One region of the Pseudomonas sp. 2024-210 genome, then DNA from elsewhere that is predicted to be linked to it. Evidence: predicted binding sites of a transcription regulator. Region 1 holds the regulator's gene; the other holds the start of a gene.
What was found. The regulator FliA, encoded in region 1, starts transcription of late flagellar genes. The targets are predictions, from matches to a motif close to CTAAAGTTTNNNNNNNNNNNGCCGNTAA.
Positions count from the first base shown of each region.

Region 2: ACI7MX_RS03495 (methyl-accepting chemotaxis protein) is a predicted target of FliA. The motif match lies at 2,534-2,561, and genes of this name have one in related genera.

Region 1 covers NZ_JBJGEJ010000004.1:34,635-40,200, reverse strand. Annotated here, with positions in the region: gene ACI7MX_RS06965 (chemotaxis protein CheA) at 1-702, opposite strand, end outside; gene ACI7MX_RS06960 (protein phosphatase CheZ) at 773-1,561, opposite strand; gene ACI7MX_RS06955 (chemotaxis response regulator CheY) at 1,582-1,953, opposite strand; gene fliA (RNA polymerase sigma factor FliA) at 2,198-2,941, opposite strand; gene fleN (flagellar synthesis regulator FleN) at 2,938-3,768, opposite strand; gene flhF (flagellar biosynthesis protein FlhF) at 3,885-5,198, opposite strand; gene flhA (flagellar biosynthesis protein FlhA) at 5,209-5,566, opposite strand, start outside.
Region 2 covers NZ_JBJGEJ010000002.1:179,984-185,549, reverse strand. Annotated here, with positions in the region: gene ACI7MX_RS03520 (phosphoribosyl-ATP diphosphatase) at 1-123, shown strand, start outside; gene ACI7MX_RS03515 (twin-arginine translocase TatA/TatE family subunit) at 148-426, shown strand; gene tatB (Sec-independent protein translocase protein TatB) at 437-844, shown strand; gene tatC (twin-arginine translocase subunit TatC) at 849-1,649, shown strand; gene ACI7MX_RS03500 (16S rRNA (uracil(1498)-N(3))-methyltransferase) at 1,646-2,356, shown strand; gene ACI7MX_RS03495 (methyl-accepting chemotaxis protein) at 2,623-4,182, shown strand; gene ACI7MX_RS03490 (amino acid ABC transporter ATP-binding protein) at 4,319-5,053, opposite strand; gene ACI7MX_RS03485 (amino acid ABC transporter permease) at 5,046-5,566, opposite strand, start outside.

The DNA.
Region 1 (5,566 bases):
GGCTTCAAATTCATCGTCGGTGATTTCATTGCTGGCCGGCGCAGTGGCTTCGACTGTGGGCTCTGAGGCAGCGCTGGTTACGGTATCCGGCGAGAACTGCCCTTTGCCATGCAACTGATCGAGCAACGATTCAAACTCGGCATCGCTGATTTCATCGCTGGCCAGTGCGGGCGGGTTCGCCGGTTGAGGTTCGGCCGCGGCCGCCTTGACCGCGTTGAGCGAGTCGAGCAGTAGTTCAAATTCGCTGTCGGTAATGTCACCGGCAGGCTCAGGCTGCCTGGCCGGTTCAAGCGCAACCGCCGGCTGGCTTGTCGCTGGTTCGGCCAAACGTGCCAAGGCCGCCAGCAGTTCGGGCGTGGCCGCCGTGATCGGGCTGCGTTCACGAACTTCGGTAAACATGCCATTGACCGCATCCAGCGCTTCAAGGACAACGTCCATCAGCTCGGCGTCTACGCTTCGCTCACCCTTGCGCAGGATGTCGAACACGTTTTCGGCAATATGGCAGCACTCCACAAGCTCATTGAGCTGTAGAAAGCCGGCGCCCCCTTTTACAGTGTGAAAACCGCGAAAAATTGCATTGAGCAAGTCCGCATCATCCGGTCGGCTTTCCAGCTCAACCAGTTGTTCGGACAACAGCTCTAGAATCTCGCCGGCTTCAACCAGGAAATCCTGAAGGATTTCTTCATCGGCGCCGAAGCTCATGTACGTGCTCCTTGAAATAGGGTCTTTGGACGCCGCCGTGCAGAAACGCACGGGGGCATTCACTCAGAGCCTAGAAACCTAAACTGGATAATAAATCGTCAACATCATCCTGGCCGGACACGACATCTTCACGTTTATCGGCATGGATCTGCGGACCTTCACCCTTCGTCAGGTTTTTTTGCGAAATATTTTCAGCACGCAGTGCCTCACGGTCGTGTTCGATACCGGCAAAGCGATCAACCTGGCTGGCCATCAACACCAGCTTGAGCAAATTGCTTTCAACGTCGGTGACCAATTGCGTCACCCGCTTGATCACTTGACCTGTGAGGTCCTGATAATCCTGGGCCATCAAAATATCCGTGAGGTTGGCGGACACCTGGGTGTTCTCAATGTCGCTGCGCGTCAAAAAACTGTCTACGCGACGCGCCAGCTCGCGGAACTCCTCGGCCCCCACTTCGCGACGCATAAAGCGTCCCCAGTCGACACTTAACGCTTTGGCATCCGTGCCCAGCGCATTGACCAGCGGTGTGCTGCTTTCGACCAAGTCCATCGTCCGATTGGCCGCCGCTTCCGTCAGTTTCACAACATACGCCAAGCGATCGGCTGCATCGGTGATCTGTGACACTTCTTCGGCACGCGGCATGCCCGGATCTATTTGAAAGTTGACGATGGAGCTGTGCAACTCGCGGGTCAGCTTGCCGACTTCCTGATACAGGCCGCGGTCGCGGGTCTGGTTCAGTTCATGAATCAACTGCACCGCCTCGCCGAACTGCCCTTTTTCAAGGCTTTCGACCAATTCGTGCGCATGTTTTTTCAGGGTCGATTCAAACTCGCCCTGAGTCGCTTCTTTATGCTCCATTGCGCCCCCCTTCCCGCCGATCAACCGATGCGTTCAAAGATTTTTTCGATCTTGTCTTTGAGCGCCTGAGCCGTGAACGGCTTGACCACATAACCGTTAACCCCGGCTTGGGCCGCTTCGATGATTTGCTCGCGCTTGGCCTCGGCCGTCACCATCAGGACGGGCAAATGCTTGAGCTTTTCGTCGGCTCGCACTTGGCGCAGCAAATCGATACCGCTCATGCCGGGCATGTTCCAGTCAGTCACCAGAAAATCAATGCTGCCCAACTTGAGGATCGGCAACGCGGTGTTGCCGTCGTCCGCCTCGACCGTGTTCGTGAACCCGAGGTCACGCAACAGGTTTTTAATGATCCGGCGCATCGTTGAAAAGTCATCAACGATAAGGATCTTCATGTTCTTGTCCAATACGGCCTCCAAGCGGTCTTTGCCGCGCTCACACTCTGAGCGCGCCATTCAATCAATTCGGTAATTATCAAAAGCCCGTCAATTTCGTAGCAGTTGCCACAGGCGACGTTCGGCGGCAAAGCCGTCGTCAATGCAGCGACTGCGGTGTATCTGCCACACCACGGGCTCAGGATTGACGATCGCTGCGCAATCGAACGCAGCCTGCGGCAGCTGCTACGAATGAATCAGTGTTTCAATGTGCGCGCCACTGGCCCAGACGGGCGCGCAAACGCGCGGCACACTGACTGTGCAACTGGCTGACCCGCGATTCGCTGACCCCCAGCACTTCGCCGATTTCCTTGAGGTTCAACTCCTCGTCGTAATACAGCGCCAGCACTAGACGCTCACGCTCAGGCAACAGACTGATGGCGTCGGTCAACGCCACCTGAAAGCGCTCGTCTTCCAGATCCCGAGAGGGTTCAAGGTGCGCGCTGGCGCCATCTTCATGCAGCCCTTCGTGCTCACCGTCCTGCAACAGATCATCGAAACTGAATAAGCGACTGCCCAGGGTGTCATTCAAAATGGCGTAATAATCATCAAGGCTTAACTGGAGTTCGGCCGCAACCTCGTGATCTTTAGCGTCACACCCGGTTTTTGCTTCAATAACGCGAATTGCGTCACTGACCATGCGCGTATTGCGGTGTACCGAGCGGGGTGCCCAGTCGCCCTTGCGCACTTCATCGAGCATGGCGCCACGAATGCGAATGCCCGCGTAGGTCTCAAAACTCGCACCCTTGGTCGCGTCGTACTTGGTCGACACTTCAAGCAGGCCGATCATCCCGGCCTGGATCAAATCATCCACCTGCACGCTGGCGGGCAAGCGCGCCAGCAGGTGATAGGCAATACGCTTGACCAACGGTGCGTAGCGCTCAATCAGTTCGTACTGATTGTCGCGTGACGCCTTGCTGTACATGCGATAGCCGCTCGCGGTCATCAATGCCGTCCTCCACCTGCTTGCTGCACAAGACGCTCGACAAAAAATTCGAGATGGCCTCGGGGATTGGCCGGTAAAGGCCACGTGTCGACTTTCTGCGCGATGGCTTTGAAGGCCAGCGAGCATTTGGAACGCGGGAATGCTTCATACACGGCGCGCTGTTTTTGCACGGCCTTGCGTACGCATTCGTCGTAGGGGATGGCGCCTACGTATTGCAGGGCAACATCAAGAAAGCGGTCCGTGACTTTGGTCAGCTTGGCAAACAGGTTGCGGCCTTCCTGCGGGCTTTGCGCCATGTTGGCCAATACCCGGAAGCGGTTCATGCCGTAATCGCGGTTCAGCAGTTTGATGAGCGCGTAGGCATCCGTGATGGACGTAGGCTCATCGCAGACCACCAGCAACACCTCCTGGGCGGCGCGAACAAAACTCACGACCGAATCACCGATCCCGGCGGCGGTATCAATCACCAGCACATCGAGGTTGTCACTGAGCTCGCTGAACGCCTGAATCAGTCCAGCATGTTGCGCCGGGCTCAGGTTGACCATGCTCTGGGTGCCAGATGCGGCCGGTACGATACGAATGCCGCCGGGGCCTGTGAGCAATACATCGCGCAGCTCACAACGACCCTCGACCACATCGGCCAGGGTGTATTTGGGGGTCAGTCCCAGCAGGACATCAACGTTGGCCAACCCCAGATCAGCGTCCATCAACATCACACGTCGACCCATTTCGGCCAAGGCGATGGACAAATTCACTGACACGTTAGTTTTACCGACGCCACCCTTGCCGCCGGTTACTGCGATCACCTGTACGGGATGCATGCTGCCCATGATCTTTCTTACCTTGTCTTACTTAGACGCGGCTACAACGGCTGGCTGCGCGTGCCCATTGGCACCACACCTTGCAAACCATCGATGTAGGTACATTGCAACTCATCGTGTGTCGCTCAACCGACCCGATCGCGGGGGTTGGTATAGATATCAGCAAACATGTCGGCCATGGCCTCCTCGCTGGGATCTTCCTGCATTTGTACACTGACGGCGCGACTCACCAACTGATGACGACGCGGCAGATGCAGGTCGTCCGGGATACGCGGGCCGTCGGTCAGATACGCCACCGGCAAATCGTTGCTGATCGCCAGGCTCAGTACTTCGCCCAAACAGGCGGTTTCATCGAGTTTGGTCAGGATACATCCGGCCAGACCGCAGCGTTTATAGCTGAGGTAGGCGGCCTGCAACACTTGCTTCTGACTGGTGGTGGCCATTACCAGGTAATTGCGTGCCTTGATTCCGCGCCCCGCCAGGCTTTCCAGTTGCAGGCGCAGGGCTGGATCACTGGCTTGCAGGCCAGCGGTGTCAATCAACACCACGCGCTTGCGCGCCAAGGGTTCGAGCGTCTGCCCCAACGACTGGCCCGGCGCCACATGCGTCACCGGAACGTTGAGAATCCGGCCCAGGGTCTTGAGTTGCTCCTGAGCGCCAATACGAAAGCTATCCATGCTCACCAATGCGATATGTTGCGCGCCGTACTTGAGTACATAGCGCGCCGCCAGCTTCGCCAGCGTTGTGGTTTTACCCATACCAGCCGGGCCGACCATAGCAATCACGCCGCCTTCTTCAAGTGGCTCGATCTCCGGGGTCGTAATCATCCTCGCCAGGTGCGCCAACAACATGCGCCAAGCCTGACGTGGCTCTTCAATTTCGGCAACTTGTGCCAATAAATCACGGGACAGCGGCCCCGACACACCAATGCGTTGCAACCGGCGCCACAAATTAGCTTGCGCAGGTTTGGCGCCTTGCAACTGGTTCCAGGCCAGCGAGCCCAGTTGCACTTCGAGTAATTCACGCAAGCCATTGAGCTCTGAACGCATGCTGTCAAAGACACGACGGTCAATGCCGGGCGCAAGCGCCGGAGCCGGACGCGGCGGCTCTTCGAGCGTCGGCTCGATCAGCGGTTCGGCAGCGGTCAAGGGCAAGCCGGCAAACAGTTGGCGATTGACCTCACCGTCGCCTTCGCCGCGCAGGCTTAACTCGGCCTGCGCCGAGACTATTTTGGACTGGGTCTTGCGCAGCTCTTCTTCAAGCTCCACGTTTGGCACACGAGGGGCCAGGGCAGATAGCTTGTAATCCAGCGCTGCGGTCAACTCAACGCCACCGGCGATGCGGCGATTGCCAATAATGGCGGCATCAGCGCCCAGCTCATCACGTATCAGCTTCATGGCCTGACGCATGTCGGCGGCGAAAAATCGCTTCACTTGCATAAATCAAACCTCAGCCGTTCGGGCCTACTGTCGCAACAATCGTGACTTGCTTGTTATCCGGAATTTCCTGGTACGCCAGCACATGCAGGTTAGGCACGGCCAAACGGCCAAAGCGTGAAAGCATTGCGCGTACCGGGCCTGCCACCAGCAAGATCACCGGGTTGCCTTGCATTTCCTGACGTTGCGCCGCGTCAATCAATGAGCGCTGTAGCTTTTCAGCCATGCTCGGCTCCAGCAAAACGCCCTCTTCCTGGCCTTGTCCGGCCTTTTGCAAACTATTGAGCAATATTTGTTCCAACCTGGGTTCCAAGGTGATCACAGGCAGCTCGGACTCAACGCCTACAATGCTTTGCACGATAGCGCGGGAC
Region 2 (5,566 bases), on a different contig from region 1:
TGGTTTCATAGCATGATCATGCTCGCCCAAATGGGTCTGCACCCTCAGGCTGTGCTGGATGAACTGGAGCGTCGTATCGGCACTTCCGGCCACGTGGAAAAAGCCTCGCGGCCATCTGCCTAACCTTGTTTTGGAGAGCAAAAGATCATGGGTATTTTTGACTGGAAACACTGGATCGTCATTCTGGTAGTCGTGGTACTGGTCTTCGGCACCAAAAAACTGAAAAACCTCGGCACCGATGTCGGTGAATCGATCAAGGGCTTTCGCAAAGCCATGAACGACGACGAAAAGCCTGCCGAGCCCGTGGTTCCGCCTGCACAGCCCACCGCCGCGCCGCAACCCCACACCACTTCGACGCTGAACGAGCCGCACACCATTGACGTGCAGGCGCAGAAAGTCGAAGAGCCGACCCGCAAAGACGTGTGAGCAAACGCTAATGTTTGGTATCAGCTTCAGTGAACTGCTGCTCGTGGGCCTTGTGGCCTTGCTGGTACTCGGCCCCGAGCGCCTGCCAGGTGCCGCGCGCACCGCGGGCCTGTGGATCGGTCGTTTGAAGCGCAGTTTCAATGCGATCAAACAAGAAGTGGAGCGTGAAATCGGTGCCGACGAGATTCGTCGCCAGTTGCACAACGAACACATCCTGTCGATGGAAGAGGAAGCCAAGAAGATATTGGCCCCGCTCCAGGACGCCGTAAAACCGCTCACGCCGAGCCAGACACCCGAGTCGCCACCGCCTGTCGAAACGACCAGCCCTGCGCCGATCAGCCTGAACAAGACGCCCTCTGACACTGCGCCTCAACCGGCAGCGCCCCACGACTCAACCCTGCCACCGCGAGCCCCTTAAGCGCATGAGCGATAAGCCTGAACTCGACCAGCCAATGCCGCTGGTCTCGCACCTGACTGAGCTGCGCACCCGCCTGTTGCGCTGCATTGCCGCGATTTTCATCATCTTCGCCGGTTTGTTCGCCTTCACTCAGCAGATCTACACGCTGGTTTCCACGCCATTGCGTGAATACCTGCCGGTGGGTGCCACCATGATCGCCACCGATGTGGCCTCGCCCTTTCTGACGCCCCTCAAGCTGACCATGATGGTGTCGCTGTTTATTGCGATCCCGGTGATCCTGCATCAGATCTGGGGCTTTATCGCGCCCGGCCTGTATAAGCATGAAAAGCGCATTGCTGTGCCGCTGCTGGTTTCCAGCATCTTTTTGTTCTACGCCGGCATGGCCTTCGCCTACTTTCTGGTGTTCCCGCTGGTGTTCAAGTTTTTCGCCGCCGCCACCCCTGAAGGTGTCGCCATGATGACCGACATCAGCAGCTACCTAGATTTCGTCATGACCCTGTTTTTTGCCTTTGGTGTGGCCTTTGAAATCCCCGTGGCCGTGGTGCTGTTGGTGTGGATCGGCATTGTCGACGTCAAATACCTGCGCAAAATCCGCCCTTACGTGATCATCGGCTGCTTTGTCGTCGGGATGATTTTGACCCCGCCGGATATTTTCTCGCAGACCCTGTTGGCGATTCCGATGTGGATGCTCTTTGAGATCGGCATTCTATTTGGCAGCCTGGTCAGCAAGAACAAGCGTGGCGACCACCCGGACGAGCAGTCCGAGCGTGATAACAACGCCCAACCGCCAGCACCGCAAGCGTGAACCTGCTGCTCCTCGAAGAGGCTGATTTCATTGCAGACGATCGCGTCATCCTGCGTGACCGCCGTTTGACGCACATGCAAGACGTTCACCGCGCCGTGGTAGGCGATAGCCTGCGAGTCGGACGTATTGGCGGCTTGATGGGCAATGCCCAGTTGATGCGCCTAGAGGCCAAGGAAGCCGAGCTGCAAATCCTCAGCCTTGACCAGCCGCCGCCCGAGAAACTGCCGCTGACCTTGATACTGGCCTTGCCACGCCCGAAAATGCTGCGCCGGGTGCTGCAAACCATCGCCTCGATGGGGGTTCCCAAGGTGGTGCTGGTCAACAGTTACCGGGTTGAAAAGAGCTTCTGGCAAACGCCTTTCCTGGAGCCCGAGGCCATTCGCGAACAGTTGATTTTAGGGCTGGAACAGTCCCGCGACAGCGTTCTGCCCGAGATCGTGATCGAAAAACGCTTCAAACCCTTCGTCGAAGACCGTCTGCCCGCGCTGGTCGAGGGTACGCAGGGTCTGGTTGGTCATCCGGGTGATTACCCGGCGTGCCCGCGCGGGCTGGATCAACCCGTGACATTGGCCATTGGCCCGGAAGGTGGCTGGATCCCCTACGAAATCGACCTGTTGGCCAAGTCCGGTCTGCAACCGGTGCAACTGGGCCCGCGCATTCTGCGGGTTGAAACCGCCGTCACCGCCCTGCTCGCCCGCTTGTTCTGACCCCCCTCTCGTAGCAGCTGCCGCAGGCTGCGTCCGGTTGCGAAGCAATCGTAAATTCAGGTCGTGTGTTCTAACAGGTACAAACGCGCGAGACGGTTTTGCGACGGCTTCGCCGTCGATCGCAGCCTGCGGCAGCGGCTACAGGTGATGCTCGTCACACTTTTTAAAGCCAACTGCCTACAGTTCTTCCATGCCAAGCCGATGCCTTCTCTAAGCAATGGACGGCTTTACGTCGAGTGCGTCGAGTCAATCAAAGGAGCGTCATCATGTACCGTCGGCTGGTTCAACTTCTCGGCAATATCAGCGTCAACCGCAAACTCAGTGTCAGCTTTGGCCTCGTGCTTGTCTTGACCTTGCTGATTGCTGCCACCGGCTGGAATGGACTGGCCTCGGTGATTGACCGAGGTGACAAGCTGGCCAACCTTTCAAAAATAATTGGTTTGACCAAGGACTTGCGCATTGCCCGCCTTGAATATGAGTTGCGCGCGAGCGACGACAACCTCAAGGCCGTCAATGAACAATTGAATGAACTGGACACCGCGCTTGAGAAGTCGCGCACACAACTTATTGCCCCAGATGACATCGCACTGGTGCAACAACAATTGGCAGCCGTCACCGACTATCGACAGGCCTTGGCCAGACTGGGTCAAGATGGCGAACAGGCTATAGAGCGCATGCACCAGCAAGGCACTCACCTGATCGAATTGAGCCAAAAGCTCTCGACACTGCAAGCCGCCAAGCGCGATCAAGACAGTGCCCAGGCCAAGCGTCTGCTCACCATTTGCACAGTACTGGCCTTAATAGTGGGCATCATGGCCGCCTGGGCCATCACCCGACAGATCGTTATTCCGCTGCAACACACCCTCAAGACCGTCAAGCACGTGGCGGCCGGTGATCTGACCCAGGACACTCGCACAGACCGGCGTGACGAACTGGGGCAGCTCCAGCAAGCGGTTCAAGGCATGACCGAGGGCCTGCGCGAGTTGATTGGCGGAATCAGCGAGGGTGTGACTCAGATAGCCAGCGCAGCGGAAGAACTCTCGGCCGTGACCGAGCAGACGAGCTCCGGGGTCAACAGCCAAAAAGTGGAAACCGATCAGGTCGCCACGGCCATGCATGAGATGACAGCGACGGTGCAAGAAGTGGCGCGTAATGCCGAAGAAGCCTCAGAAGCAGCTCTGGCGGCTGATCAACAGGCACGCGAAGGCGACAAAGTGGTGGGCGAAGCGATTGCCCAGATAGAGAAACTGGCCATCGAAGTGGGTCACTCGACTGAGGCCATGGGCCATCTCAAGCGCGAAAGTGACAAGATTGGCAGTGTGCTCGATGTGATCAAATCGGTGGCCCAGCAAACCAACCTGCTGGCGCTCAACGCCGCCATTGAAGCGGCGCGCGCCGGTGAGGCAGGCCGTGGTTTTGCGGTGGTTGCCGACGAAGTACGCAGCCTTGCCCAGCGCACACAGAAATCCACGGAAGAAATCGAAGAACTGATTGCCGGGTTGCAAAGCGGTACGTTGCAAGTCTCCAGCAGCATGGACAACAGCCGCACATTAACGGACAACAGCGTTGAACTGACTCGCCGTGCGGGTGAATCGTTGGGCAATATCAACCGCACCGTGTCGGCCATTCAGGCGATGAACCAGCAGATAGCGGCCGCCGCCGAACAGCAAAGCGCCGTGGCGGAAGAGATCAACCGCAGTGTATTGAATGTGCGCGATGTGTCAGAGCAGACCGCCGCGGCGAGTGAAGAGACTGCCGCGTCGAGTGTTGAGCTGGCGCGGCTGGGCTCGCATCTGCAAGCGTTGGTGGGAAGGTTTAGAGTTTGAAGGCAGCTGCAAGCTGCAAGCTACAAGTAAAAGCATGCTAATCGGCTTGCAGCTTGCAGCTTGTAGCTTGTAGCTTGTAGCTGACAGCTGACAGCTGACAGCTGACAGCTGACAGCTGACAGCTTGCATCTCACCTTTAAAGCACCTGCCGCAAAAACGCCTGAGCGCGCAGGTCTTTGGGCGAGGCAAAGAACGCTTCCGGCGAAGCGTCTTCCAGCAACTTACCGTGATCAAAGAACAACACGCGGTTCGCCACTTCTCGGGCAAAGCCCATTTCATGGGTCACGCAGACCATGGTCATGCCTTCGCGAGCCAGGGTTTTCATCACGTCCAACACTTCGCCGACCATCTCCGGGTCCAGCGCCGAGGTCGGCTCGTCGAACAACATCACCTTGGGGTCCATTGCCAATGCACGGGCAATGGCGACACGTTGCTGCTGACCGCCCGAAAGGCGTGACGGAAACTCATTGGCCTTTTGCCCGATGCCCACCTTTTCCAGCAGCTCGCGAGCCTTGGCCTCACGCTCGACCTTGCCGCGCTTGCGCACCACTTTTTGCGCCAGGCAAAGGTTTTCCAGCACGGTCATGTGCGGGAACAGGTTGAAATGCTGAAACACCATGCCGACTTCACGTCGATAGGCATTGACGTCCGTTTTCGGGTCGGCCAGGTCCAGGCCGCCGATGCTGACCGAACCCGAGTCGAACTCTTCCAGCCCGTTGAGGCAACGCAGAAAGGTCGATTTACCAGAGCCGGATGGCCCGATCACCACCAGTACTTCGCCTTTGGCGACCGAGGTACTGACGTTGTCCACCGCACGAACGATCTGTCCGCGGGTATCGTAGATTTTTACCAGTTCGCGAACTTCAATCACTTTGCGCGAGCCTCCGCTCAAGCCGGCTGGCCAAATGCGACAGCGGCAGGTTGATCAACAGGTACAGGCCCGCGACGCAGAACAGAATTTCGAACGGCGAAAACGAGGTGGTGATAACTTCACGACCGCTTTTGAGCAGCTCGGTAATGGCAATCACCGACACCAGCGAGGTGTCTTTGACCAAGCTGATAAATTGCCCGGCCAGCGGTGGCAGCACGCGCTTGAAGGCTTGCGGCAACACCACGTAACGCATCGACTGGCTGGCATTAAGCCCCAGCGAGCGCGCCGCTTCATTTTGCCCACGGGCGATGGACTGCACGCCCGAACGCACGATCTCGGCCACGTAGGCCCCGGTAAACAGCGACAGCGCGGCAATCCCGGCAAATTCGCGGGACAGGTTGAGCACCGTACCGATAAAGAAATAGAAGATGAAAATCTGTACCAGCAGCGGTGTGCCGCGTACCAGTTCGACATACAGCGTCGACAGGTCACGCAGGGTCGGGTTATTCGACA